Regions from separate parts of the Peribacillus sp. P4_D6 genome, predicted to be linked through region 1. Evidence: riboswitches for the same ligand, from Rfam matches in the RefSeq annotation. Region 1 holds a riboswitch; each other region holds the start of a gene.
The links. Region 1 has a riboswitch for thiamine pyrophosphate ahead of AC1DVB_RS21685 (ABC transporter substrate-binding protein). Riboswitches for the same ligand answer to the same signal wherever they lie in the genome.
Positions count from the first base shown of each region.

Region 1 (7,463 bases):
GCCGGAGAAAATGAACGGGATCGAGTGAGGAAGTTCCAGCTTCCAAAATAACTGGTTTTTCCCCGCTCCCATCATCTTGAAATAATGCTTAAGCTCGTATGGTGTCTGGCGAAAACCGTCCAATGATGCGACCGCAACCGGAAAAAAACATACAAGTGAAATCACGATTAACTTAGGTAGCATGCCAAAGCCAAACCAGATCACCAAAAGCGGCGCCAAAACAATGATAGGTATATTTTGTGATAGTATGAGCAGAGGATAAACCGCGTCCTTCACACCTGGAAATAGGTGTAGGATTGCCGCGATCAATAAGCCGATGCAGCTTCCAATAAAAAAACCTGACAACGCAAGCTCGGTTGTGGATATAAGGTGTCCGTAAAGATTGCGGGACGACTCAATTCCTTCAATGAAAATGGCCGATGGAGCGGGAAGCAGCCATTCTTCAACTTTCAATAAGACTGTCACTGACTCCCATACTATCAGCAACAATAATAAAAGAAAGAAGGGAGCCCCCTTCTTCCAAATTCCCCTTCCGATCATGCCCGATATTTCTCCGTTAACGTATCCATCGTAATCCCGCTTGGCTGATATAATATTTTCACTTGGGAAATGACATTCGGCGATCCTATTTCAATCATTCTTACATTCATTTTTTCTATCACGGCAAAAAGCTCGGAAAGCTCCCCCTCCATTGTCGTTTCAAGCGGGTGAACCTCATACTTGACACCTGATTCTTCAATGATCTTGATTGCTTCATCGACCATAGGGATGACATTTTCCCCTTTAGGAATAATTTGTATACTAATTAATGTATTGGCCATTGTATTTCCTCCTATTTTGGTAAAAATTCATTGGTAAATGCCTTTTCAGGATCGAAATCACCTTCAAGAAGCTTATTTTCAGTCATCCACTCACTGTAATTCTTCCAAATTTCAAGCTTTTGTTCACCCCATCGCGGAGCATCATCCTGATACTTGGCTGCAAGCCACTCCTGGCTTTTCTTCACTAGTTTTGGATCAAGATCCGGTGCAGACTCAATTAATATATCTGCTGCATCATCAGGATTCTTAATCGCAAACTGGTACCCTTTCGAAGCTGCATGAATGAATGCTTTAACAGTCTCGGGATCTTCTTTTATCATCTTTTCATTTGTAGTCAAAACAGGCGTATAGTAATCAAGCTTATCAGAGTATTCGGTTAAGTACACCATATTAAGCTTTTCATTTCGCAACTCAGCCTCAATGCCTGTCCAACCATAATAAATCCAGGCAAAATCTATATCCCTTTTAACCGAAGTGAAAAAATCCATGTCTCCTGTATTGACTATGTCCACTTTATTTACATCCGCATTTTCCTTTTTCATGAGTGAATCAATAATGGCCTTTTCAACCGGAGATCCCCAGCCACCATACGTTTTCCCTTCAAAATCCTTGGGAGTCGTAATGTCCTTAGCCTCAGGGGAAGCGAATCCCGAAGTATTATGCTGGATGACGGCAGCTACCGAAACAATCGGCACACCCTGTACGCGGGCCTGCGTTATGCCCTCTTGATAGCTCACGCCAAATTCAGATTTCCCTGAAGCGACAAGCTTATCAGCTCCAGCTTCACCTGGCATGATAATTTCCACATCAAGACCTTGTTCTTTAAAATAACCTTTTTCCTTGGCTACATACAATCCTGTATGGTTTGTATTCGGTGTCCAATCGAGCACGACCGATACCTTCTTTAATTTTTCATTTTTAGATGCTTCTTCTTTTTCATTAGTTCCGCCTGCTCCGCATCCAGCTAAAAGGAAGAACGAAGTTAACAGTGGTAAGAATTTATTCAAGTCATTATCCTCCTACACATCTTATAAGATTCATATGCCGGAACCATAATAGGTATCCAGGGCTATTCAAATACTGGATAAAAAAGCAAAAAACGCCCGAAGATGAATTCGGACGTTAACATACAAAACAGAAAATCAGTCATAATATGTTCCCTCCGCTGGCATCACCCAGATCAGGTTCAAAGAGTCAGCATCTAATGGATGCAATCTCAGCCAGCAGTACTGGCCCCCCTACATTTCTCGCACATATGAACTTTTCTCTCTCATTATATCAATTCATGGGGAAAAAGGAATACTAATTTGCTTCTTCTCGCTAATTGGAAAGGTATTCCTGGCACTTCAGGATATCTTGCAAATATCTTTTTGGAACGAAAATCATTGAAAGCAAAATAAATCTGCCTCTTTCCGTTCCAATCATTCTTGGCTGCAACGGCGGCGGACACGTTCCAAATAGTCATTTCTTTGCAAGCATTCATATAATGAGCATAACGTGTAGACATTTTTGTTTACTGGTTTTATTAAACCCTTAATTTCATAAGCAAAAGGTGGATATGTCATGATAAAGATTAATCACAAATGGTTAGATGTCAGTCAAATCCAACCAGGTACAGCCTCTGCCAAATCGCTTGAAACCCTTCAATGCTTGGCGGAAGATTCTAACGTTTTTGAATACCGGAACTTTGGGGATTTTAATTTCGAGATACAGCTGAGGAACCGAGTCATAGAGGCAGCTATTGCGTTGGATAAAAGCGGTCCGGATTTTTCCACACTTGAGGAGTCTCAATCCAATCAACGTTATTGGCACCTTTCAAAGGATGGCACCTTTACCCTTCAGCCAGGGATTCTCCCTCATGCCGCGCTCGTTGACATTTTCATGAATGGAGGGCTTTATGCCTTCGAATGCGGGACAGCAATGGTCGTCACTTTTTTAAAGGCGATTTTGGATTTGATCGGTCCTAGGAATTTCGACCATCTTTTTTCAGACCTATTTTTATATGACTTTCGCCCTCCACAGAATATGGCTCTCATTATTCATCAAGGAAGGGATTATTTACCAGGTGATTGCGTTTACTTCAAAAACCCTGATCACGACTTGGCAACCCCTGAATGGCAAGGTGAAAATGCCATATTATTAGGGAATAACCTCTTTTATGGCCACGGGATCGGGATTACCACTGCACAGGGAATCATCGATGAATTAAATAGCAATAGAAAGCCATTCGCCACCATATCAGCATTTCTGACAACGCATATCATTTCCCTGGATAGTTCCTTCTATAGACAATTCCAACTAAATAATCCCCGTGCCAAGCCCGATAACAGTCCTGCCAGCCTTTCCAATTGTATTGTTTCTGAAATAGGTTCGAAGATATACCTTTCATGACCCTGGCATTTCGCCTATGCCATAAATCCGTTTTATTGAATATCGACATAAAAAAATGCTTGGGCAGAAAATTCCCCAAGCATTTTTTTCTATTCAAGCACCAATATTCCCTTTGCCTTTGAACCTGCGGGCACTTGCCTGCCCCCATTTCGTTATGGATAGTGTATAAACAGCCAAGGCTGACCATATGAACAAAAAGGCTAAAAGATGTGCTTTGGTGAAACTTTCATGATAGACGAATACCCCGATCAATAAAGATAAGGTCGGAGCGATATACTGAAAAATGCCAAGCATCGATAACGGGATCTTCTCGGCCCCTTTTGCAAAATATAAAAGAGGCAATGCCGTGGCAATCCCGCCGCCCACCAACAGCAAGCTTGTGCTCCCGTCTGTAAAGAATTGCATTTCCGACCTGTTCATCAAGTAAATCAGGTAACCTAGGGCCAGAGGCGTTACCATCATCGTTTCGAGCGTCAGCCCGATTGCCGATTCGGCCTTGATCATTTTTTTTGCCAGACCGTATAATCCAAAGGTCATGGCCAAAACAAGAGAGATCCACGGGATCGTGCCGAAATGAATGCCAAGGATCAAGACTCCGATTCCTGCAAGCAGGAATGAAATGATTTGGGCCCCGCTCAATTTTTCTTTTAAGACTATCACTCCCAATAGTACACTGACGAGCGGATTGATATAATATCCAAGGCTCGTGTCGAGGATCCGTCCTGAGTTAACGGCCCATATGAACACTCCCCAATTGGCTGTAACAAGCAGTGAGGCCGTTAGTAATGCCGTAAAGAGTTTCGGATTGCCCATTATGTTTTTGACATAATCTAGAAACGCCTGCCATTTTTTCATGAACATCAATAAAACCAGCATGAACACGAAAGACCATAATACCCTCTGAGCTAAAATTTCTATTGCACCGACTCCCTGAAGGAACTTCCAGTAAATCGGCACAACTCCCCACATCATGTAAGAAAGGGCTGCATAAATCGCCCCTTCTTTTTGTTGATCCACTTTCATAACAAGCCTTCTTTCCATTTACATTCCTTTATCTAATTCCATCTAACAATTTTGTATTTCCATTTCTTTTTTTGCAACTGTTAATTTTTATCATACATGATTTTGTCATCGATGACCGTCATGACCGCCTCAGCTTTCAGGAGATCATCCGGTGCAACAGCAAAGACATCCAGATTAAACACGGTAAAATCGGCATCGTACCCTTTATTGATCATACCGCGGCGTTTTTCCTGGCCGATTGCTGCAGCACTCCCTTTGGTATACAATGCGAAAGCCTCGAAAACGGAAAGCCTTTCAGTCAAACCATATACGGTACGGTCCTCACTGTTGATTTTCATCCTTGTGACAGCGGCATGAATGCCCAAAATCGGATTTAATGGTTCAATGGGTGCATCCGACCCTCCCGCACAAATGATGCCCATGTTCAAATAGGTTCTCCAGGCATAGGAGGATTCCAATAGATCGGCTGATACCTTTTCTTCCACCCACGGAAAATCGGACGGAACGAACCCCGGTTGAATATCAAAGATTACCGGCAGCTTTGCCGCCCGCTCCAAAAGCTCCGGCCGTACAATCTGCGCATGGATGAGCCGGTCCCTCTGTCCCTTTTTCGGGGGGAGGGCTTCAATTGCATTCAATACGTATTCAAAAGCAAGATCGCCAATCGCATGGACAGCAATCGGCATTCCGGCAGCCCTTGCTTTTTTCACCCATTCCTGAAGCTCGTTTTCAGTGAATATCGCGACTCCATTCGTATTCTTTTGATCTACATAAGGTTCGCTCAACAGGGCTGTGCGTCCGCCTAAGGAGCCGTCGGTAAAGATCTTCATGCAGTCGAATTTGATATATCGCGTACCTTTCTGATAGCCGCCGCCTGCTGCCAGCATTTCTTCTAACGCTTCGTGATGGACGAGCAAGTTGGCGCGAAAGGCCATTTCCCGGTCCTCGATTACCGATTTAAACGCCTGATATGTCGGCATGAAGCCATTGTAGTAATGGAGGTCCTCGGTATGACCGCCAGTCAAACCTAGCTTATATGCGTCTTCTATGGCCTCTGTGAGCGCGTTTTCGATATACTCTTGATCAATGCCGGGAAGGCTGTCTAAAATAAGGTTCTGCGCCTGGCTTTCTTTAAATAATCCATTTAAACGTCCGTCAGGATAACGGCAGATCACCCCGCCTGAAGGTTCTTTTATATCTTCTTTAATATCCGCTTCCAAAAGGGCCCGGGAATTGACCACCAAGGCATGACGGCAGACCCTTTTCAATACGATGGGATGATCTGCCGATATCGCGTCAAGCTCATCCCGTAATATCAATTCAGGCCTCGGCCATTCATTTTCATTCCACCCTTCGGCAACGATCCACTTTCCGGCCGGGGTCTTTAAGCACTTTTCCTTCAAGGATTTCATGATCGACTCCCTGCTATCCATCAAAGAGAGGTCTAGACGAAGCAGTCTTTCACCATGTCCGACCAAATGAAGGTGACTATCCACTAATCCCGGCAGCATCGTTTGTCCTTTTAAGTCGATTTCCCTGGAAATATTGCCGGCATGTTCATTTTTCAAATGGTCCAGGCTGCCGGTATCAACAATTACCCCCTTATCAGTGAAGACTGCCTCCACTTGATCATTTTCTTTAACCATCGTATAAATTGACCCATTGAACCATAACGTTCCCATTCCGGCTTTACACTCCTTATTAAATGATTGTTACTGTGCAGATATGCAGTAAGTGTACCATCTCATAACACGAATTCCCATATTTATGCTTTTACCCAAGTCCCTGTCAATAAAAAAACGCCAGCCTTGAAGGCTGACGTCCATGCATTTCAATCAATTGTTAAGGAGTGCTTCTTCCCTTTTCCGTAAATCCACCCGTTTGATTTTACCTGATGTCGTTTTGGGCAGCTCTTCTAAAAATTCGATTTTCCTTGGATATTTATATGGAGCAGTCAATTCTTTCACGTGCGATTGAAGCGTCTTGATCAAGTCCTGGCTGTTCGGATCGATATCATCCATCAAGACGACATACGCCTTGACCACATTTCCCCTTATTTCATCAGGACTTGCTATTACGGCACACTCTTTAACATATGGATGCTTAACGAGTGCATCTTCCACTTCAAACGGTCCGATCGTATATCCCGAACTGATGATGATATCATCAGAACGACCCTCAAACCAGAAATAACCATCCTCATCCTTTTTCGCTTGATCGCCGGTGATATAATAGTCCCCGCGGAATTGCTGCGATGTCCGCTCGGGATCTTTAAAATATTCTTTAAAAAGAGCAGGTGTATCGACATGTACGGCAATATCCCCCACTACGCCAGGCGAACAAGGTTTACCGGAGTCATCGATGATTTCCACATGGTTCCCCGGAGTCGGTTTGCCCATGGAGCCCAATTTAATTTCCATGCCTTTCGTTACACCAACCAACAAGGTATTTTCGGTCTGTCCATACCCATCACGCACTTCAATCTGGAAATGGTTCTTAAAGACCTCGAACACTTTTTGATTTAAAGGCTCTCCTGCTGATACGGCACTATGAAGATGGGATAAATCATAATCATCAAGGTTATCCACCTTTGCAATCAATCGATACTCGGTTGGTGTACAGCATAATGCATTCACTTTGTAGTCCTGAAGCAGCTGAAGATATTTTTTCGCCTCGAACTTCCCATGATAGGCAAGGCCTGTCGCTCCTGTCCCTAGAACCGCCAGGAAAGGACTCCAGATCCACTTTTGCCACCCTGGGCCTGCAGTTGCCCAAACGACATCCGTTTCGCTGATTCCTAGCCAGTTTGCAGCGGACGTTTTCAAATGGGCATAAGCCCATCCATGTGTATGGACGACCCCTTTTGGATTTCCTGTCGTTCCGGAAGTATACGATAAGAATGCCATATCCTCACTCTTCGTGTCAGCCATGGTCAGCTGATCGGATTCCTCATCGGCGAGCTCATTCAAATCCAGCCAATTTTCGATTCGTTTTCCGACTGAAAACTTCAGGAGGCTTTCCGCTCCTTCTATTTCATTCAATTCGTCAGTATATTCATGATAACTGATGATTCCTTTGACATCACCATGGTTGACTCGGTACTGCAAGTCCTTCGCACGAAGCATTTCAGAACAAGGGATGACAATCATGCCAATTTTCAATGCTGCTAAATACACTTGATAAGCTTCCACCAAACGGGGGATTATGATGAGGACCGTATCACCTTTA
Region 1 is NZ_JBFUIQ010000114.1:765-8,227, reverse strand. It holds gene AC1DVB_RS21695 (ABC transporter permease) at 1-540, opposite strand, end outside; gene AC1DVB_RS21690 (thiamine-binding protein) at 537-821, opposite strand; gene AC1DVB_RS21685 (ABC transporter substrate-binding protein) at 833-1,828, opposite strand; TPP riboswitch at 1,962-2,071, opposite strand; gene AC1DVB_RS21680 (protein-glutamine gamma-glutamyltransferase) at 2,385-3,212, shown strand; gene rarD (EamA family transporter RarD) at 3,306-4,235, opposite strand; gene AC1DVB_RS21670 (amidohydrolase) at 4,316-5,917, opposite strand; gene mbcS (acyl-CoA synthetase MbcS) at 6,071-7,463, opposite strand, start outside.

Region 2 (7,463 bases), on a different contig from region 1:
TGCAGCTCACGCAGGCTTAAGCCAAATGTCATTTGTAAATGCGGATAATCCTTGAACCCTGCCCAATCCCCTCCCCAATCGAAACCTAACCCTTTAGCGATTGTTACGACTTCCATCCAGTCCGACTTTCCATTATCGTTACCGTCATAACTCATATCCCAAATGGCCTCGCCTTGTTTGTTAAGGAGGGCAAAATCTATCGCCAAACCGAAGTTATGCAGCGACTCGCCACCTCTTGCATTCGTTACGATGTTGCCCGGGTCTGATCGGCCCTTTTCATAGAGTTCATTTTGCTCGGCTAAAGACCGGAATCCGGCCGTAATGATTACCGGGATGCCTTTGTCCTTAGCCAGTTGAATGAGCTCGTCTTTTTTTTCGGCTACGATCGGATTCAGCTCGTCAGTCAGTTCGATTTCGTCTAGATCAGGCGGAAGCATATACTTGAACAATAGCCACAGCAGCAATCCGAAAAAGCCCAATACCAAACATGTCCTTATCCAAGTGGCTTTCACTTAAAAAATCCTTCCTTTACGAAAATATCTATCTGAAAATGAAAAACTCAACCAGAGACGGATGAGTTTTTCTTCTATTATAACTTTGCTTTTAATTCTTCAATTTGCAATAAATGCCGTTTTTCATGCAGTCCCACGAACGGAATCCATTGCTTCAGGCTTAAATCTTTGAACAAAGGATGCGTAAAAGACTTTTGTTCGAGATCAATTTCCTTTGCATGGTCAACGACATGTACAAAAGCTTTTCGGGATTTGGACAACTTCTCCTTAACTTCACTCAAAGTTTGGTATGATTCCGACGGAGTGACAAATGGCGGGGCCTGGACCTTCATTTTACGATTTAACGTAAGTTCTATCGGTTTATCCACAGCAGGAATGCTTTCATCGCTTTTCAATTTATCGGAAATGCTCTTTGTTATGGCCCTCTCCATTAAATATAAATGATCCAAAACCTGGATGATGCTCCATCTTCCTGTTTCAGGTTGGGCGTTCAGCTGTTCATCCGATAGTCCGTTGACCGCATTTAAAAGTTCTCCCCTGATTTTTTCATTTTCATTCATTTTAGCATCTCCTCTTATCAGCCTTGCTAATCTCCTTTAATTATTCCATGTCCTATAGGAAAGTGTAAAATAATAATTCTTTTTTGACAAAACGAACCGATTAAAAGTTGTCTATTTTTAGAAAAGCCCTATGATAGTCATAAAGGCAAAAATCATCTAGGACAGTAAAATAGGAGTGATCGTTATGAGTGGAGGACATATTCCATTCAGCCACAAAGGGCGCAGTGCAATACATGCAATACCCTCAAAAGGAAGCATATGGTTGATGGTTAAACAAATGTTCAATCGGGTCCCGTCGAAATGGAAGTTTTGCTCTTTGGTTTTATGTATCATGCTTTTCATTTCATTGCTTGAGTTCTCCATCCCCCAATTGACACAGTTTACGATTGATAAAATCATTCCCGAAAAAAGATATGACTCGTTGATCTGGATTGGTGCAGGAATTCTTTGTGTTGCAATCTTATTGGCTATACTGAACTACTTTAACAGCTATATCGTTTCCAAGGTCGGTCAAAAGGCCATCATGGATATACGTAATAGCATGTATGAACATATTCAAACACTGGATATGAAATTCTTTGATAAAAACCGGACTGGTGACTTAATGTCGCGGTTGACCAATGATGTCAATTTACTGCAGCAGCTCATCTCTTCGAGCATACTTCAGGTTTTGACTGACACGGTGACCTTCATTGCCGTAGCGGTATATATGCTTTTCATTAACTGGAAGCTTACCATTGTCCTTCTTATTACATTCCCTTTCATGTTCTATATCACAAGGGTATTCGGGAAACGCATCAGGATGTCATTTAGGTCTGTGCAAAGTTCCGCAGGAGATGTCAGCAACCAGTTACAGGATTCGATTTCAGGAATGCGGCTCATTCAATCTTTTACAAATGAAGAATTCGAATCAAGGCGGTTTGCGAGGCGTAATCAGGAAAATATGACTGCAAACCTTAAGTCCGTTCGGCTGCGTTCCATGTTCGGGCCGATTATTGATTTATTGAACAATATCGGTCTTGTAGCAGTCATTGTGTTCGGTGCTTGGCAAGTGATGGAGGGTGAATTCACAATAGGATTAATCGTGGCCTTTCTAGCCTATTTAAGGTTGCTGCAGAGTCCCGTTCGCAATTTTAGCCGGGTAATCAGTATTGTCCAGCAATCAGCCGCCGCCTTTGAGCGGATAACTGAAATATTGGAAACCCAACCTGAAATAAGTGACAAGGGAAATGCCATTGAACTCCCTGCCATAAAAAAGAAAATTGAGTTTAAAAGTGTTGATTTTGCTTATGATGAGACTGTTCCTGTTCTCGGCAATCTAAACCTGACCATGAAAGCTGGTCAAGTAACCGCTTTGGTCGGCTCCTCCGGCGCAGGAAAATCGACCATCACGAGCCTACTGATCCGATTTTATGATCCGCAAAATGGAACGATTAAAATGGATGGACATAATATCAAAGATGTGTCACTGAAGTCATTACGGGGACAAATGGGAATTGTTTCTCAGGATATCATTCTATTCAATGGTTCCATCCGTGATAACATCGTGTATGGCAAACTTGATGCTACAGATTATGAAATCATCGAATCCGCCAAAGCGGCAAATGCGCATGACTTTATCTGTGCTTTTCCTGATGGTTATGATTCTCAGATCGGAGAGCGCGGAGTCAAGCTTTCAGGCGGACAAAAACAGCGCATTGCCATTGCCAGGGCAGTTTTGAAAAATCCGCAAATCATCATTCTCGATGAAGCAACGGCGGCCTTGGATACAGAATCTGAACATTTGATCCAGCAAGCCTTGTCACGTTTAATGAAGAAACGGACTTCAATAGTCATTGCACATCGTTTATCGACCATTCATGACGCCGATCAAATCATTGTTCTGGAAAAAGGGCAGGTTCTTGAAAAAGGAACACATGACCAGTTAATGCAAAACAACGGCCGATACAAGCAGCTCCATGACTTACAGTTCCCTCAACTAAGCGATATCAAATACCTAGCAACTTAGCAGGCAAACATGCACAGAAAGCCTTTCTGTGCATGTTTGGTTTCATTTGAAATCATAACTTTCCAAAACCCGATTCGCAATGAGCTGATACCCTTTTTCATTCGGATGTAACTTATCACTGAAATACTTTGTTTTCTTTTCATCTTCAAAAAGATCATTTGTAGGAATGAATAACATCCTTTCACCTTTATCGGCTAATCCCTTTATTGACTCGTTATAATCGCGAATGTGCTTTTCAAGTTTTTGATTGTCTTTAATTGGGTTATATAGTCCTATTACCAGAATATCCGCTTTATCGTTTGCCTCTATCAGTGTTGATGTAATCTTTTTCAGATGGTTGATATATTCCCGTTTACCCTCATTGATTTTTCGGTCACTTATTTTCTCCAAGTTCCCGCCATTACTATTGATCAAGTCATTCGTTCCAATAAAAACAATGAAAGTATCGGCTTCATCAAGTTTCGTTTTAATTCGGTAATCATCTAGCTGTTTCATCACCCCATCCGTTTCCTGGCCTTTAATACCGTAATTCCAAAAACTCACTTTTTGCTCCGATTGGGGATTATTCAATTCATCTTCAAGGCCATCTATATATCCTTCCCCGTCCTTATCCCCTTTTCCATAGGTTAATGAATCTCCAAAAGCCATGACCCTTTGCACGTCTTCCGACTCCGAGGCCTGAAATTCATATGCAGCAAAACATATAAACAGTACGATAATCAATATACCTGCCAATTTTTTCATTTGGTTCTCCTCTTGTTTTTTACTAGAAGTATTTAATCTTTTTCATACCCAAAAAATCTGCAGTACTAACATAAAAAAGAATTGTCAGATAAAGAATAAAAAGTGTATGATAATATAAAACTTTCAATGGATTGGGTTTCATTCAACGTCCCTAAAACCAAAAACGGGATTACCCTTCATTCTGGAGATTGAATAAATGATAGTTAGGAGTTTAAATCATGGAAGAACACATAGAGTTTAGAGAGGCAGAACTATCTGATCTACCCAGAATTGTTGAAATATATAATTCGACAATTGCTTCAAGGATGGTCACGGCAGATACGGAACCTGTATCCGTCCAATCGAGGGTTAAATGGTTTGAGGAACATCATTCAGAAAGTAGACCGCTATATATCATTACTATAGAAGGGAAAACCGCTGGATGGATGAGCTTTCAATCCTTTTATGGCCGACCGGCATATAATTCCACTGCCGAAATCAGCATTTACATTGATGATTATTTCCGGGGAAAAGGAATTGGACAAATTTCGATTCGAAAGGCAATTGAATTGAGTCCAAAATTAGGTGTTAAGACTTTATTGGGTTTCATTTTCGCCCATAATACACCAAGCCTTAAGCTTTTTTCTAAATTCGGGTTTGAAGAATGGGCACATTTACCTCAAGTTGCCGAGATGGATGGCATTGAGCGGGATTTGATCATTCTAGGTAAACGTGTCGATATTTAAATATAATTCTTTAGAGCTATTGCCTTGAGCAGTAGCTTTTTTAGATTAATACAGGTCGAATTGCTAATTTAAAAATACCTATATGCTTCTTGAAGGGAAAAATATTCAGAATCTCTTTTACTTGCTAACGCATTCAATAGCGTATCCAATTCTTGACTGGCTTGAACAGTCAGCAGACTTGTTAAGCCGTAAATCGCTCCCAACTTTATCATTTCCTGTCTCTTCTCTTCTACTTTTTCTATAGTTACCTTACGGCAAGGCATTATAGTCACCTCCCATTTATTCAATATTTTTACACTTTCATCATAATGAAACTACTAGTTAAAATCAACTATTTCTCAGAAATTAAATGTGTTATTTTATAGGTCAAATGTGACAAAACACCTATTTTGTTATTTAATTATGTATAATTTGTGTCGTTTTCTAATAAACGCAAAAAAAGCATCCACTAGTGTAGACTGTGAATGCTTACATCATATCCCTTATCCAAAAAACCAAATATTGTATTTCACTTACTATGTCATCCATTCAGAAGGTGACTCGTTATTAGGTCTATTTATAACAATCTTATATTCATCTTCAAGTACTTTTAATGGGGCATCATAAAGGTGCCTTTCATCAGAGGTTTTGTATACTCCATTGGACAATAGCTCTTCAATGAGTTTTGCCTTCCTCTGTTCAATCCTCTTAAATAATTCTGCCATGTAAATGGCTCCTTTCCTAGTCATCCTAGAGCCTGCTTCTAGTTAGCTAAACTTTATCAACTTATTTGATTTCACCAAATTATATATACCTTTTCTAGTATGTCACTAAACGTTATTTCCCAAAAATAAAAGCCCCTTCTAATTTAAGAAGAGGCTGACAGTTTCCGTACGGCTCTTCTTATCTTCCAAGCATATGCTTGTTGGATTTAGCACAGTTCCCAAAACGGGTCCGCTGCCGAGGTTTCTTAGGGCCAAGTCCCTCCACCTCTCTGGATAAGAATTCGATATATAATGATGTAGAAATGATTCTATCCTAATAATCTTCAAAAGTCAATTACCTGGTTCTCCCTTTTTTCCTGGACATAAAGTGATTCCTCTTTCAAATACGGGTTGCATTTTCTTGTCTTTCTGATATGATGTCAGTAATTACATACAATTCACACCACTAGGGGAGTCTTTTTTTAAGACTGAGATGGAATTAGTTCCGGACCCTTTGAACCTGAACCGGCTCATACCGGCGGAGGGAAGTGGATGATATCGTCCATTTACAGACTATATCCATCTACCCCGTTCCGTATTCAGGAACGGGGTTTTTTTATTTAACAAAGGCAAAGGGAGCCATTCTATAGGAGGATGAACAATGGAGAATACAAAATTAGAAACATTCAGTGATAGACTGCATGCACGGGCAAAAGAGATTTGGAAAAGGAATCATTCACATCCCTTTGTCCAGGCAATTGGAAACGGCACACTTCCTGAAAAGAAATTTGCCTATTACCTGAAGCAGGACTATGTCTATCTCATGGATTATTCCAAGCTCTTTGCTTTAGGTGTCATCAAAGCCCATAACATCGAAACCATGGCAAAATTTGCGAGCATTTTAAATGAAACCCTTCAAGTGGAAATGGATATTCATCGGCATTATGCTTCCGAATTCGGGATCAGCTCCAAGGAATTGGAAAATACAGAACCTACTCCAACCACTCTAGCCTATACAGGTTACATGCTAAATGCAGCTCAGCATGGGACTTTGGCAGACTTGATCGCCTGTCTTCTGCCTTGCGCTTGGGATTATTATGAAATCGGTTTGCTATTAAAAGAACAAAATGGAGCAGCACTGGAAAACAATCGCTACGCAGATTGGATAAGGTCCTATTCATCTCCTGAATTCGGGGAAGCACACAAGTGGCTGATCGCTTTGTTGGAAGAATTGACGGAAGGCATGCCTGAAAAGGAACTTCTTAGATTAGAAAAGCACTTTTTGGTTACTTCCCGATATGAATATTTATTCTGGGACATGGTTCAAAATGAGCAGGATTGGCCTCTGTAGGTGGTTGACATGAGGATGAACCCTATCAAGAAACTGACATTGACTGCCATGATCACGGCTTTAACGACGCTTACCAGTTCATTTATTTTCATCCCTGCAGGATTTGCAAAAATCTTTCCTATTCAACATCTGGCAAATGTCCTGACGGCGGTTCTATTGGGGCCTGCATATGCGGTGACACAAGCTTTTTTAGTTTCCATCATTAGAAACATGATTGGTACCGGTTCAATTTTCGCCTTTCCCGGCAGTATGTATGGTGCACTTTTGGCCGCCATCCTTTACCGAAAAACACAAAGCTTAAAATTCGCCTGTTTAGGGGAAGTGATCGGGACCGGCTTTCTCGGTTCCCTGGCCTGTTATCCGCTTGCAACCCTCCTATTGGGAGAAAAAGCTGCTCTTTTTGGTTTTTTACCGGCTTTTATGTTCAGTTCATTCGCAGGGGCGATTTTAGCTTTCATATTACTTAAAATATTGCTAAAAAATACTTATATGAAGGGGTTTTTTTATGAAAACAGCATTAACGATCGCAGGCTCTGATTCAGGGGGCGGTGCTGGAATACAAGCGGATTTAAAAACATTTTCTGCACATGGTGTATTTGGAATGTCTGCCATCACAGCCGTAACCGCCCAAAACACAATGGAAGTCCGTTCTGTACAGCCCATTGAAACTGCTATCATATCGGATCAAATTGCAGCTATCTTTGAAGATATTCCTGTCGATGCAGTAAAAATAGGCATGCTTGGATCAAAAGAAACCGTGGAAACGGTCGCTGCGTCCCTTAAAACCTTCATGCCTGCCATCGTTATCCTTGACCCTGTCATGATTTCCAAAAGCGGCCACCATTTGCTCGACGAAAAGGCCGTCTCTGCCTTAAAAATG
Region 2 is NZ_JBFUIQ010000016.1:25,074-32,536, forward strand. It holds gene AC1DVB_RS07930 (M15 family metallopeptidase) at 1-437, opposite strand, end outside; gene AC1DVB_RS07935 (DinB family protein) at 590-1,072, opposite strand; gene AC1DVB_RS07940 (ABC transporter ATP-binding protein) at 1,257-3,080, shown strand; gene AC1DVB_RS07945 (DUF459 domain-containing protein) at 3,123-3,824, opposite strand; gene AC1DVB_RS07950 (GNAT family N-acetyltransferase) at 4,043-4,549, shown strand; gene AC1DVB_RS07955 (aspartyl-phosphate phosphatase Spo0E family protein) at 4,618-4,812, opposite strand; gene AC1DVB_RS07960 (Fur-regulated basic protein FbpA) at 5,065-5,253, opposite strand; SAM riboswitch class I at 5,429-5,533, opposite strand; TPP riboswitch at 5,691-5,796, shown strand; gene tenA (thiaminase II) at 5,894-6,583, shown strand; gene thiW (energy coupling factor transporter S component ThiW) at 6,599-7,120, shown strand; gene thiD (bifunctional hydroxymethylpyrimidine kinase/phosphomethylpyrimidine kinase) at 7,089-7,463, shown strand, end outside.
Region 2: another riboswitch for thiamine pyrophosphate. It lies ahead of tenA (thiaminase II); the one in region 1 lies ahead of AC1DVB_RS21685 (ABC transporter substrate-binding protein).

Region 3 (7,463 bases), on a different contig from region 1:
CCTATTACTCCTCCCCCAACAATGATTGCATCATATATGGAATTCATATTATGTCTCCTTTCCCAAAGACTTCGCATATTCTTTAACGGCTTCAATCGGATTTTCAGCTTCAAGCACACCTGACATGACCGCAATTCCGTGTGCCCCCGCATCCAGCACGTCTTGGCAATTGAAAGGTGTTATTCCTCCTATCGCAATTATCGGAAGATCGACATTTCTTGTGATTGCATGAAGCTCCTCAACTCCCCTAGGAGGAAGGCCAATTTTTGAAGCCGTTTCAAAAACATGTCCATAAATCGCGTAATCGGCCCCTTTGCTGAATGCGGCTTTCGCTTCATCCATGGAATGGATCGAACAGCCAACATTCATCCCTGGAAAAGCTCCTTTTACGACTTCTGCATCTAAACTATGAAAAGCCAATTGCACACCAAATGCTTTGTGTACCCAGGCTACATCCACCCGGTCATTAATGATGATCTTAGAAAGCGGAATCTTATTATCATGTAATAGCCTCACTGCTCGATAGAGTTCCGAAGCACTCCTATGCTTTTCCCTTAGATAAAAGAAATCAACATGTTCCTGAATGTTTGAAGCGATTTCCACAAACTTTTCAATTGGCTGTTTCCCAGTGGAAATTATATGCAATTCATGTGCATTCATACTAGAACCCCCAACTAGTAAAGTTACAATCTCATAAAAATCAAATAGATACTAACGGGAATTGAATCGATAGGTAAAAGCCGGCCAACAGCAGGATGATAAAATACAGAATGAAACCATGGTCCATTTTTGAAAAACCAAATTCATAATAGTATGTTCGATCCCGAGTGTCTGTAAATCGCTTTGCCTCCATCGCAACCGCGATTCGGTGAGCACGTCTGATGCTTCCGGATAACAACGGGATGGAATAGGCTTTCATTTTAAAATATACCGACCTTATCCCTTTTCCTCTTTCGAAACCGCGTACCTTCATCGCGTTTCGTATCGTTTGGAACTCCTCCATCATGATGGGAATCAGCCTTAATGCCGCCATGAAACTATAGGCATATTTCGGTTTAAGCTTAACTTGCTGCATTAACGAATAAAACAAGTTCACTGGTCTCGTCGTTAAGGAAAAAGTTAAACCAAGGGCCGCAAAGAACAAAGCTCGAAAGCCTACCAGTAATCCCCTCATGAAACTTTCTTCCGTAATCGATATGAGGCCCCACTCAAACCAAAGCGTCTCACCTTGCCCGAATAATATCATTGCAGAAGAGGTGGATATAAAAATGAAACAAAAGGGAATCGACAAAAGCAGGATGCGTTTTATCGAATGCCCGGTAAAAAACAAAAATAATATCAATACGCCAATGGTGATGTTCATCATATAATTCAGGTCATGAATGAATAACGCCACGATGCATAATACAATCAGTACACCAAGTTTAAGGCTTGGATTAATTCCATGGAGCCATGTTTCTGCGTTTGAAACATTCATCTACATGACACTCCTTTTAACTTTGGTCTCGACAAATCCGGCTTGCGCGATGTTTTTATCACTTATTACGTTTCCGCCCTTAACCGTCCAGATTCTGGTTGCAAAGTTTTTTGAAATATGTTCGTCATGAGTTACCATGATCACGGTTATTCCGCGCCTTCGATATTCCTCGAACCATTCCAATAATGCAAAGGTATTTTTCGAATCTTGGCCAAATGTCGGCTCATCCAGGAGAATGATTTTTTTGTCGATTACGATTGATGCTGCTACGCTTAAGCGACGCTTTTGACCCATTGATAATTGAAACGGATGTTTATCCCGATGTGCCTCAAGGCGGAACACTTTAAGCAATGAGCGGACTCTCTCATCTATTTCTTGTTGCGGCCTTTTATCAATACGCAATGAATAAGCAATCTCTTCATATACAGTATTTGCAACGAACTGAAACTCAGGATTTTGAAAGACAAACGTCATATGATCCGTTGGATTTTTCACCATTTTAATGGGGTTCCCCAATAATTCATACATACCTTTCGTTTTTATGAACTGCATCAATGCATGCAAAAGTGTACTCTTGCCCGCGCCATTTTCTCCCCTGATCACAATCCATTCTCCTGAATGGACCTTCAGCTCTTCAACCTTGATTTTTTCCTCTTTATTCCGAAAACCGCTAAATCCTTGCACATCCATAAGAGGTAAACAATCTGTAAATTGGTGTTCCCTAGTGGGTGCATACTTCTGTATATATTCATCCCAAACACCTGGGAACCAAATTCCATGTTCTCTCATTTCATTTTTATATAGGGAAAGAATGGTGTCTCTTGGACCATCAGCTATGATTTGACCGTCACCGTTTAAAAGCACGATTCGTTCGATGAATTCTAAAACATGGTCAATTTTATGTTCGACGATAATAACCGTTTTGTCTTTTCCGACTTCCTTCAACAAGTCCCAGATTTCTTTCGTTCCTTCCGGATCAAGCATGGCTGTCGGTTCATCTAAAAATAGCACTTCTGGTTCAAGGGCCAATACTGAAGCGATTGCCAGACGCTGTTTCATCCCGCCTGATAATGTTTCTATACTTGCATGCCCTAGGTTCAATCCTACATTACGGATTTGATTTTCAATTTTCTCTTTCATTTCTTCTTTAGGGACGGAAAGATTCTCAAGGACAAAGGCAATTTCCTCATCGGCAAATGGCATGCAAAACTGGCTATCAGGGTCTTGAAAAACATACCCCCATGAAGAAGGGCATTTCAATTTCTCCGCTTTCATCGGGACTTCGATGGAATTCGGAATCAATCCGCTTAACACTTGCAACAGAGTGGACTTACCACATCCTGATGGTCCCAACAATAGCACTTTTTCTCCTTGATCAAACGATAGTGATAGGTCCTTGAATATCAAAGATTCATCACCGGGAAATTTCATTCTTAACTTTTCAACAGAAACGATTGGTTCCATGGCCCTCAACCTCTTCTTTTAATCAAGTTCTGCATAATCTTTATTGGAAACCGGACGCACAAGATTAGTTACCCCTGTTGCTTCCAGGACTTTAACTAGATAATAAGCGGTCACACCTGCAAAGAATATGGAACCCACAAACCTCGCTATCATGAATAACGATAGATTCCAAGTAGAAAGAGCACCTATTTCCCCGTATGCAAAATCCATGATAACTGATGCCAGGCAGGAAGCCATCGCAGCTAAAACGGCCACCGGCATATTGAATTTTTTATATTTGAACCCCATGAACACCATTTCCGCGAACAAACCTTGGACCACCCCATATAACAGTACAGTCAGCCCCCATGGGGAACCTAGAAAGAATTCCCCGGAAGCTGCGGCTATCTCCGCCAAAAGTGCCACACCCGGTTTCCGTAAAATGAAAAAGGCGACAGGTCCAGCTATAAACCACATTCCATAAATAAGTTGATCCAGATGTAATCCTAATGGTTTAACGGAATAATAAATCGAACCCCAAAGTATATAAACGATTCCAAATGCTACCGCAATCACGATCGTGACTAATATATCCGTTAATTTCAATCCTTTTTTCATTGTTTCATTCTCCTTTTATACTTCTAATGTTTCCTTATGAACGGGCCATGTCTCTAAACGATAAGCCATTTCCCAAAATGAGTATTCATATTGGCTGCTGAGAATAAAATGCTCTTTCATTCTCACCTTATCTTCTTCAGTTACTTTTTCAGCAATCTCATCCAGTCTCGCAATTTGTTCTTCCACCAAAGTGCGGAACCACTCTCCTCCGTATGCCGCTATCCATTCTTGATAAATTGGCTCTTCGGGCATGCACCCTTGCAGCTTTTCACCTATCTCATAATACAGCCAGTAACACGGCAAGATAGCTGCAATAACATCTCCTAAATGTCCCGAATAAGCCGCACGATACATATGGGAAGTATAAGCATAGGCAGTCGGGGCAGGCTTGAAATCTTCCCGTTCTTCTTTTGTGATGCCTAATCTCTCGGAAAAATTCTCATGAAGCTTCAACTCCGCTTCATATGTTCCTTGTGCATGGCCGGCAAGCCTGCTTGTTGTATGTAAATCCGTAGCTTTGACTGCCCCTAAGGCTTGAACTCTAGCAAAATGAGATAAATAATAGGCATCTTGCATGACATAAAAACGGAAACACTCCAATGGCAATGTGCCATCTCCTATTCCTGCTACAAACGGATGATTAAAACTAGCTTCCCAAATGTGATCAACTTCCTTACGGATTTCCTCTGAAAACTTCATGTCCATTACCTCCAAATTGTATTTTTTCATTGAACGTTACAGAAAAAAACACTTATCACCCCTTTTTTTGCAAACAAAAAACCACTTTCTTAAACGTAAAGAAAGTGGTTGTACTTGAAATAATACAGAAATGTATAGTTCCAGACCCCACTTCCCTACGCTGGTATAAACCAGATCAGGTTCTAAGGGTCTTAAAGTCATACTTCAATCTCAGCTTTTGTGGGTAAAAAATCAACTTTTACCTATAAAGCACCCCTAGTGGTACAAATTGTATATTAAATTCATTTGCCTTTATATTAACACGATAAATCCAATTGTCAAACGTATTAGAAAAGTTTTCTTGATTTAGGGTTACTAAACTTTCAATCTACCATACCCTCATTTCCCGTAGCCTTCAAAGAATTTGATCAAAGGGAGCTCAGTTAGTAGTTTACCCGTGAGTTTAGCCGGTTTACTCGTGAATTCTACGGTTTTACTCGTGAGTTTTGCCGGTTTACTCGTGAATTCTGCTGCTTTACTCGTGAATTTAGCTACTTTACTCGTGAGTTTTGCAATTTTACTCGTGAATTTAATGAATTCACAGTAATCCCCTTTTGAACTTTCCATCAAACCAGCTCACTATTGTGACGCCGGTTAGGGATTTCCCAAAGCAACTTCTCAACTCGCGCCCATCCACCTCATCACCTCCTACTCTTTTATTATGAATTCATTATAGTAAACTTAATATTTTTAAAAACCATATAATTTCATAATGTGAAATTATAGGAAAAAATTATTTTTAATTGTGAACTATCAAAAGATCGCCCCGAAGAAATGACTTTCATTACCGCATTATCAAAAATCAGTGTTAAACTAACCATGATCATTCATATTTCCAGCATAGTTAATAATGGTCTTTTTTTTGGTTCTTGACTCGAATATTTGAAAGTGGTGAGGGAAGTTTCAATTTTTCGTTCCTTTAGAAAGTTCTACCAGTTAATTGTGGATATTCCTTTAAAAAAGAGTGTGGTTTTGAATTACCGCTACGAGGTAAAAGCTGTAATCGGAACAGGAAGCTACGGTATTGTTTATCGTTGCAATGATTTGAAAATGAATGAAAATATAGTGATCAAACAGCTCCGGAAAAGTAAACGCCGCAGCAAAAAAGAGCTGAAACAGTTTGAAAATGAAATTTCCATATTACGAATGTTAAACCACAGAAATATCCCCAAATTTCACGAGAAATTTTCGCAAGATGGAAATGTTTATTTTGTGATGGATTTCATAGAAGGGAATAATTTAGAAGACCATATTTTCTCGAATCAATTAACGTTCAATGAGAAAGAGTCTCTATATTTTCTGGATAAGCTGGTCGATTTAGTATGTTATCTACATGAGCATGACATTTTCCATCAAGATTTACGTATACCGAATATTCTACTTAAGAACCATCAGCCCATTTTGATAGACTTTGGTTTGTCCAAGATGATCAATTCGGACAACCTCGCTAAAGAATCCATTTTGCAGCTGAAAAGGCAGGATTTTTACGACTTGGGGGAAATACTTCTATATGTACTTTATACGACGTACGCTTCCAAAAGTAAAAAAGCACTTCCTTGGACAGAAGAGCTTTCGTTAGAAAAAGAAACCGTGCATATACTGAAAAGGTTATTAAGCATCCAAGAACCTTACTCAGATATTAAAGAAATCTCAATGGACCTGAAGGCTGTATTGAAGTCAAAGAAATTGAATTAGCTGCTGCTGCCGCGCCCTTTTCTTTTGTAGCGGTCACTTCCACTCATGGGATACCTTTTGTAGCCTCGGCTGCTGCTGCTGCTGCCTCGGCGATAATGCCCATGTCTTCGCTCACTGCTGCCTTGGGAAAGTTGTTTGATTTTTTTCATTATTTTCTTCAGCATTTCTTTCACCTCTTTTATTTTGGTTTTAAAGCCTGTTATTCATTTAGCCTAACATAGTCACAGTATAAACCTTATTAATAAGTACTATAATTTTTTTTCATTTGTGTTACAGTCCATTACCGCTTCATGGATTCGGCTTTTTTCATTGTTGGTCATGGGAACGCCCTAATCCCTTCAATTTATGAAACTCCAAATGGCTCTTACAATATACGAATAGATGACAAAGTCGACTTTTTATCTTTTCCATTTCTGAGTCACATTCGGTATATATTATCTGTTTTTCGAATCAGTCAGTAAACAAAAAACCTGGCGCATATTTCATCGCCAGGTTTTTTTCTTCGTTCACCTTTTATTTTACAGCTTCTTTTAATTCCTTACCTGCTTTAAAAGCAGGTACTTTACTAGCTGCAATTTGTATTTCTTCGCCAGTTTGCGGGTTTCTTCCTGTACGGGCAGCACGGTCACGCACTTCAAATGTACCAAAACCAACTAATTGGATTTTTTCATCTTTAGCAAGTGTAGCCGTGATTGTTTCAAACAATGCATCCACTACTTTTTTTGCTTCGTCTTTTGTCAGTTCAGCTTGTGCTGCAACACTGCTCACTAATTCTGTTTTATTCATATGAACACCTCATCCTTTTATTTTGTATAAAATATGTAGAGAAGACAACATAACATATCTTGTATGCCTCTGTCACTTATTATGGCTAAATAAAAGGAATTGCAGCTCAAAATTGATCTTTCTTGCAGATTAAAGGGCCTTGATCAACATACTAAGCACGGTCTGACTCTTGTTCAACTTTCTGCAGTTTCGAGCTGCAGCCATTGATAGATGGTATCCATATCAATGTTTTCTTCCAGATGGGAAGCCAAGAGGTTATACGCTTCCTCCCTGCGCTCCGAGTCGCTTTGAACGTTTTCCTTCACTTCATCCAACCCCTTGTTCCGTCGAATTTGGTTAACCAGTAATCTAGTGAACAAGCGATTATGGAATATTCCATGGAGATATGTTCCCATAACTTGGTTGTCATTGGAAATGGCTCCATCCTCTCTTCCATCCTTCAATAATAGAAAGGGCCTTACTTGTGACTTCAATGTCGTTCTGCCTAAATGTATTTCGAAACCGTTAAGATTCATTTGACTTTCCATTATCCCAGCAGAAAGGACACCTTCCATTTGTACCGTCTTCTTTTCTGCTTGAAAGACGGTTTCCACCGGAAGAAGCGAAAGCCCTTCTGCGTTCTCACCATCACCCTCGATAGCATCAGGATCGAAAAGTTTAGTCCCTAGCATTTGAAAACCGCCGCATATGCCGAAGATCATCGTTC
Region 3 is NZ_JBFUIQ010000078.1:1,401-8,863, reverse strand. It holds gene thiO (glycine oxidase ThiO) at 1-47, opposite strand, end outside; gene tenI (thiazole tautomerase TenI) at 49-660, opposite strand; gene AC1DVB_RS18810 (energy-coupling factor transporter transmembrane component T family protein) at 701-1,477, opposite strand; gene AC1DVB_RS18805 (ABC transporter ATP-binding protein) at 1,478-2,941, opposite strand; gene AC1DVB_RS18800 (ECF transporter S component) at 2,960-3,538, opposite strand; gene tenA (thiaminase II) at 3,554-4,237, opposite strand; TPP riboswitch at 4,373-4,504, opposite strand; gene AC1DVB_RS18790 (hypothetical protein) at 4,616-4,843, opposite strand; gene AC1DVB_RS18785 (protein kinase domain-containing protein) at 5,243-5,971, shown strand; gene AC1DVB_RS18780 (hypothetical protein) at 5,968-6,135, opposite strand; gene AC1DVB_RS18775 (HU family DNA-binding protein) at 6,485-6,757, opposite strand; gene AC1DVB_RS18770 (cobyric acid synthase) at 6,931-7,463, opposite strand, start outside.
Region 3: another riboswitch for thiamine pyrophosphate. It lies ahead of tenA (thiaminase II); the one in region 1 lies ahead of AC1DVB_RS21685 (ABC transporter substrate-binding protein).

Region 4 (7,463 bases), on a different contig from region 1:
CCAAGATATAAATCAGATGAAACAATAAGAAAGAAGGATAGGACAAATAGTCCTATCCCTTCTTTCTGCTGTTAAAAAATGCTTTTAATGACTCATGTTGTTGTTATTTCCTTGTGCGGGGGCATACGAATTCATCATTTGTTGCATATCCTGCTGTGCAAGCTGCGGAACTTGGTAATAATGATGTTTGTTTTGATATATCGAAATCTCATAGGCCATTTCAATGCAGTTCGGAACGGAATCTGCAAATACGCGGCGAACCACTGGATTCGTTATTTCAAGCGCTGCCATCGCCTTCATGGATGCAGCAGACTTAACAGCTCCAAGCATCAAGCCTGAAATGCATTCATCCGTAATTTCCGATACGGATTGCAAAGGTTTCTTTGGCTGAGTTGGTGTCAATCCATATATAAAATCGTTACCTTGATTCATTTTGTAGCTCTCAGTCCGTTTAGAAGGATCCTGGCCCGATTGGAAGCACTCCAATGAAATATTATATTCATCTTGAATGAACTGATATTGACGATCAAGAATGTCGAGTAATTCCTGATCTTGGACATGCTGACGCAAAAGAGTATACGTGTTTAAAGTACCGATCGCTCCCGACAGCACTTCATGTACATCGAATACTTCGTGACCACCGTGATTCAATTGTGGGGGGATGGCACCCGTTTGCATATTCTGGTGTACTTGACCTTGTTGATATTGGTTTTGCATTGTATTTCCCTCCTCATTTTATCAATCAAGCGAACACGTTTAGTATGTTAAACCCCAACCGGATTATTCAATATAAACTCTTCCAAGAAGACCAATAAACTGCTGCATCATTTTTCTGCATAAAAAAACCGTGGCGCTTTAAACTATAAACACTTTATATACATGGGAAGATTTCTAATGACACATCAATGCTTCTATTGTAGTGATGTCATGGAAGAAAAAAAATCCATATAGTAACATTTCAAATTACTGACACGGATAGAAATGAAATGCTGTGTGATGAATGTTATCAAGAATGGCTGCAAGGAATAAAAGGGTAAGCATTAAAAGCCCTCTAACATTTCCCAAACATCAACGAAGCATGCTTGGATGAATTCAGGGTAACTTAAATGCGTTAATGAATTTCAAGGAGGATGGTTATGGGGATTTTAAGCGGAAATCCGAAAGATGAGCCTATGCATTACGGAGAGGTATTTGGAACATGGGCATTTCTAAACAACTACAAAAGGGTTGATTGCCTGTCATCAAACCATGCTTAATCATACTGGCGACAAGGACCTGCATAAATTACTTGTTGAAGTGATCGATCAAGGAAAACAGGAACATGACCAACTTGAATCATTATTAAAAGAAAATAACGTTAGACTGCCTCCCTCACCACCTGAAAGGCCTAAAGCTAATTTGGAGGATATTCCCGTCGGGGCACGTCTTCAAGATCCTGAAATCTCCGCTTCAGTATCAATCGATATTAATGCAGGATTAGTTGCTTGCAGCCAACTGATGGGTCAATGCATCCGCGAAGATATTGCACAGATGTTTGCGCAATTCCATACCAACAAAGCTGCATTGGGTGCTGACTTCCTTAAATTAATAAGGAAAAAGGATGGCTTGTCCCTCCTCCTCTTCATATCAATAAAACAAGTATGTAAATAGTAATGATCCTTAATGATCCCCTTAATCATGTTTTGTAATCGAATCAACATGATTAAGGGATTCATTCCATAAGGACGATTAAGGAATCATTACCATTGAAGACTTTCGATCAAGTAGCACTTTGTACATTGTTGACTATAATCATTTTTCACAAATTCATGGTTGCAATTCTCCCGAAAAATATTCAGCTCCCTTTTCAGCTGCTCCAATTGAGTTTCCAACTGTTTCATTTCAACTTTTATCTGGATTACCCGATTCATCGAATTCTCCCTCTCGTCGGAATCATTGATAGATTTTTCCATCCGTTTTCCTAAATTCATTCGCTTTTTCTTTAAGCCCTTCATCGATTACCGACTCAAAGCCCAGACCCTTTTCCTTCGCCAAATCACGGATGTCCTGAGAGATTCTCATACTGCAGAATTTCGGTCCGCACATTGAACAGAAATGGGCTGTTTTGGCACCTTCTGCCGGAAGAGTTTCATCGTGATATTCAACCGCCCTTTCAGGATCAAGGGAAAGATTGAACTGATCTCTCCAACGAAATTCGAATCTAGCCTTCGAAAGGGCATCATCCCGTTTTCTTGCCTGCGGATGGCCTTTTGCAAGATCAGCTGCGTGTGCTGCAATTTTATAAGTAATGACCCCTACCCGAACATCCTCTTTATTCGGAAGTCCCAAATGCTCTTTCGGTGTCACATAGCAAAGCATGGCCGTTCCAAACCATCCAATCATGGCAGCACCAATCGCAGAAGTGATATGGTCGTATCCAGGAGCTATGTCCGTCGTCAATGGTCCCAGGGTATAGAATGGTGCTTCTTGACAGACTTCCAGCTGTTTATCCATATTTTCTTTAATCAAATGCATCGGTACGTGACCGGGTCCCTCCACCATGACTTGAACATCGTGCTTCCAAGCAATCTTCGTCAATTCCCCAAGTGTTTCCAATTCCGCAAATTGTGCCTCATCGTTTGCATCTGCAATGGATCCCGGACGGAGACCGTCACCTAATGAGAAAGAAACATCATACGTCTTCATGATTTCACAAATCTCTTCAAAGTGTGTATAGAGAAAGCTTTCTTGGTGGTGGGCCAAGCACCATTGTGCCATGATGGAGCCTCCCCGGGAAACAATACCCGTAACTCGCTTTGCTGTCATTGGGATGTATCGCAAAAGCACACCAGCGTGTATGGTGAAGTAATCGACACCTTGCTCAGCCTGCTCGATTAAAGTATCCCGGAATACTTCCCAATTTAGATCTTCCGCGACCCCATTCACTTTTTCCAATGCTTGATATATCGGAACCGTCCCAACCGGCACAGGTGAATTCCTGATAATCCATTCCCGCGTCGTGTGAATATTCTTTCCTGTGGAAAGATCCATTATGTTGTCTGCACCCCATCGTGTAGCCCAAGTCATTTTCTCCACTTCAGCTTCGATCGATGAACTGACAGCTGAATTTCCAATATTTGCATTTATTTTCACGTGAAAATTACGTCCGATGATCATGGGCTCACTTTCAGGATGGTTAATATTTGCCGGAATGATTGCCCGCCCGCTAGCTACCTCTTCCCTTACAAACTCAGGGGCTACATTTTCCCTGATCGAAATGAACTCCATTTCTGGAGTAATGATCCCTTTGCGGGCATAATGGAGCTGGGTTACGTTTTTCCCTTTCACCGCACGCAATGGTTTTCTTTTCAATCCCGGAAAAACTTCGGCATTGGATTGTGACTCCACTTTTCTATATCCGTTATCTTCCGGCCTTATTTCACGCCCTTCATACTCTTCAACATCTTCCCGTTCCAGAACCCAGCTGCGTCTAATCGGGGCAAGGCCTTTATGAATATCAATCGGATATTCTGAATCCGTATAGAAGCCGCTTGTATCATATACACGTAAAGGCGGATTCTCCTCTTCGCCGAATGCCCCTGTCGTCGGACTTAGCTCAATTTCACGCATAGGTACTTTAATATCGGGTCTAGATCCCTCAACATACACTTTTTTACTCCCGGCAAAACTGGACATAATTGAAACGTTCATGTCATTTACTGAATTACTCTTCATGATTTCATTTCTCCTTTTTAAGTTCATTTAAAAAGGACAAAATCCAATCCATTTCGCACGAAAAAGCCAGGTCTCATATTTAAGACCCGGCTAACGTTAGTATGACTACAGAAATGACCAGTTGAAAGGTCATCGTTAAGTAGATTCTAACTTCCCCACGCTGGTATGAACCAGATCAGGTCCTGAGGGTTAAGAAGCTTAAGCGCTTCTCTCTCAGCCCAACTTTTATTGGACACCCCTAGTCTGAATAATTTAATTGATTACAGGGTAACTATATCTCACCCTTTTCATTCTGTAAATAATTTAAAAGACCTAGTATTTTCTCTGCAATCATCTAAAATTTGTTATTTGGAGGAGGACCGCCAATTAATTCCCCAGGCTCCCAAGGATAGGGAAAAGCTCCTCTAAATGCGTGATTTCGTAGGTTGGAATCACTTCATTCCGTTCCTTATCATGGCGATTTATCCAAACCGACTTTATGCCTACCCGTGATGCTCCAAGGATATCGGTCATTAAATTATCGCCGACCATCAATACTTCATCCTTATCTAGCTCCATGATTTCCAAAGCATGCTCAAAAATGGAGGCATCCGGTTTACCTCGTCCAAATGCGCCTGAAATCACGATTTGGTCGAAATAAGGAACCAGTTCAGGCGTTATTTCAAGTTTGGTATTTTGCAGCTCAGGAGATCCGTTCGTAAGCAATAGCAATTTGTACTTCCCTTTTAATTCATCCAGAACACGGAATGTTTCTTCATAGATAAATGGCTTTTTGCGTCTTTCGGCCGGGAAACGTTCTGCCAGTTCAAGCCCAAATTCCGGGTCATCGATCCCTAATGCCTTCAAGCCCCTCGTCCACGCTTCTTTCCGATAAGCCGGTACAATCCCGGCCATCTTCCGGAATTCATCATGATCATCCTGAAAATTCCCCCATAGTCCCTCAAATGGGTTGATTCCGATCATTTGAGTGAATGCATATGTATCGTAAGAAGAATAAAGATCACGCGCTTCCTTCCGCACCGCTTCTTCAAACTCGTCGACATTCAGACCATATTTCTCCTTGGCAACTTCGCATGTGGCCACAAAAGCCTCTTTTACACTTTTCTGATCCCATAGTAATGTATCATCTAAATCAAAAAAAACTGCCTTCAGCAAAATGTCCACCCCTCTTTCCCCAATATTGAATTCGTAAAAATTACACTATTACAATAATAAACCACAACCAATAAAAAAAGAATAACTATTCGGAAAATGCATGTCTCTTTCTTCGCAAAATGGCTTACCTTTTCCGGTGGGAACCATATATTCATTTCCCTTTTCCGCTTTCAAATACATACAATTTTCCATTACTGGCAATCTTGAACTTTGGACCGGTGAACCCCCGTCGGATCAGCTCTTTCCTCATATATACCATGAGGGCGGCATGACTCACGATCAGAACATTCCTTTCCCCCTTTGCAAAGACTTCATCCAATACTTTATTGATTCTTTGCTCAGCAAACTTAATTTCCGCCCTTGTCTGCTTGTTGATCACCGAGCAGCAGCGAATCCAGATGGCCCAAAGGATGAACGGCAGCTTAATCCTTCCTCTCAGAGGGGGAGAAGGTATTTCCCGCAGCTCCTCCATCTGATGAACCGTGCCTGGAAAGATGTGTTCCGCTGTCTTGACGGCTCTCGACATATCACTGCAATAACATTCCTGCCATTCCTCCACGCCAAATAAAGTCGTTCCATAAATAATATCCGCTGCATCATAGTCCACAAACCATTGCTTCATATCATCCGCCGTCACAGATTTCCCAGTAGGAAATTCATGTGCCACCTTAAAATGCCGTACCAAACCAATTTTCATATATTCTCCTTTTTATCTTTTAAAATATTCGTTTCTATTTCTTATAAAAGCCCTTAACAATATATTAACCTATGTAAAGCAATATAATAAATGCAAGTTGAAACCATTAAAAACCTACTGAGCGCCCCTTGTGTATGGTTAAAAATTCTCACAGATTGTGTCACTGCAAGAATTTGATTATCATAAGGAAAAATATTATGGCCATATGTAAAAAAGAGAAAGCATATCGCCTTCTCCTTTCGTTTAATCTATGAATTGGAGTTCTGTTATCGTACATCTTTTCCTGAATTTATATTTCCCGCTCAAATCACTGAATTGATAATCATTTAGGGATTTCCCCAGTTGTCCCTTTAGTTTATCCGCCGTGATGGATTCCTCAACTGTCTCTTTCCAATTTTCATTTCCCATTATCTCTTCGAACGGAATGGTAGTCAGGACTTCATCATATATCTGGATGCTTTGATCGATGCCGAAGCTGCCATAGATACTGCCATTTTCATCGGCAAAGATATGCTCCGATTCCAATTCTTCCACCAATACTTCCAGATATCCCTTTGCCTTAACAGGCTTGATGGCAATCTCCGCTTCTGCCTTTACAGGTCCCAATCTTTTATCGATGATCTCTATCGTCAATTTAACGTGAACGGGCGGATAACCAAACCCTTCACAAAGTTCTGCTGCCGAGTTATATACCATCTGAACATCCTCCTTTTGTCACTATCATTATATAATATAAATACTCCATTTCATTACCAAAAACCCTTATTCAAGTTCACTTGGCATATTCTCCTTCATCATTTGAAGGGTCAGTCGTCACATTTCCGGATTCCCCTGAAACAAATCCACCCATTATAGTAAAAAAATCAGTGTAAACCTGATTTCTTCGGTTCAAAGGCATAACTATCATTCATATTTCAAACCTCTTTTATACTTTTTTCCATAATACACCATTAACTATTTATGAACATAACCAAAAAGTCCAATGCAACTCCATGCATTGGACTTTTTATGAGCTTCAGATTACGGCTTTAACACCACTTTAATGCATTCATCTTCATGATCGTTAAAGATTTGATAAGCTTCACTCGCTTTTTCGAGAGGGACTTTATGGGATATGATTTCCGTGGGGTCGAACTTTCCAGCCGTGATTTCATCAAAAATCTTTGGCATGTAGTGTATGACTGGTGCTTGTCCCATTTTCAGGTTAATGTTCCGCTCAAATATATTGCCTAATGGGAACATATTATATTTCGAACCGTATACGCCAGTCAGTTGAATCGTGCCGAATTTACGTACGGCGTTAAGGGCAATCTCGATCGCACTTAACGTTCCACCCTGAAGTTTCAGCTTTTGCTCAACCGTCTCAAGCGGCGATTTCTTGCCATCCATTCCCACACAATCTATGACCACATCGGCACCGCCAGAAGTGATTTCCTTAATGTAGCTGCCCATATCGTTATATTCATCGAAGTTATACGCCTCTACCTTATTCATCTGTTTAGCCTTATTGAGTCTATAAGGTAGATTGTCGATGGCAATGACCCTTTTTGCTCCTTTCATCCAAGCGAACTTCTGAGCCATCAAGCCAATCGGCCCACAGCCCAATATCGCTACCGTATCATCTTTATTGACGCCAGCGTTCTCTACACTCCAATATGCGGTTGGCAGAACATCGGACATGAACAAAAGCGACTCATCTTCTAGTTCGCATGACTCTGGGATGACAAACGGCATGAAGTTTCCATATGGTACCCTTAAATATTCTGCCTGCCCTCCTGGATAGTTCCCATATCGTTCCGTAAAACCAAAGTACCCGCCTGTATCCACCGCTTCATTAGGGTTGGAATTATCACATTGACTCTCCATATCATGTTCACAATAATAACAGTGCCCGCAA
Region 4 is NZ_JBFUIQ010000034.1:4,550-12,012, forward strand. It holds gene AC1DVB_RS12745 (carboxymuconolactone decarboxylase family protein) at 1-28, shown strand, start outside; gene AC1DVB_RS12750 (spore coat protein) at 85-717, opposite strand; partial or broken gene AC1DVB_RS12755 (DUF3231 family protein) at 1,137-1,646, shown strand; gene AC1DVB_RS12760 (hypothetical protein) at 1,740-1,910, opposite strand; gene thiC (phosphomethylpyrimidine synthase ThiC) at 1,933-3,714, opposite strand; TPP riboswitch at 3,850-3,964, opposite strand; gene AC1DVB_RS12770 (HAD family hydrolase) at 4,081-4,869, opposite strand; gene AC1DVB_RS12775 (histidine phosphatase family protein) at 5,021-5,566, opposite strand; gene AC1DVB_RS12780 (hypothetical protein) at 5,810-6,262, opposite strand; gene AC1DVB_RS12785 (zinc-dependent alcohol dehydrogenase) at 6,587-7,463, opposite strand, start outside.
Region 4: another riboswitch for thiamine pyrophosphate. It lies ahead of thiC (phosphomethylpyrimidine synthase ThiC); the one in region 1 lies ahead of AC1DVB_RS21685 (ABC transporter substrate-binding protein).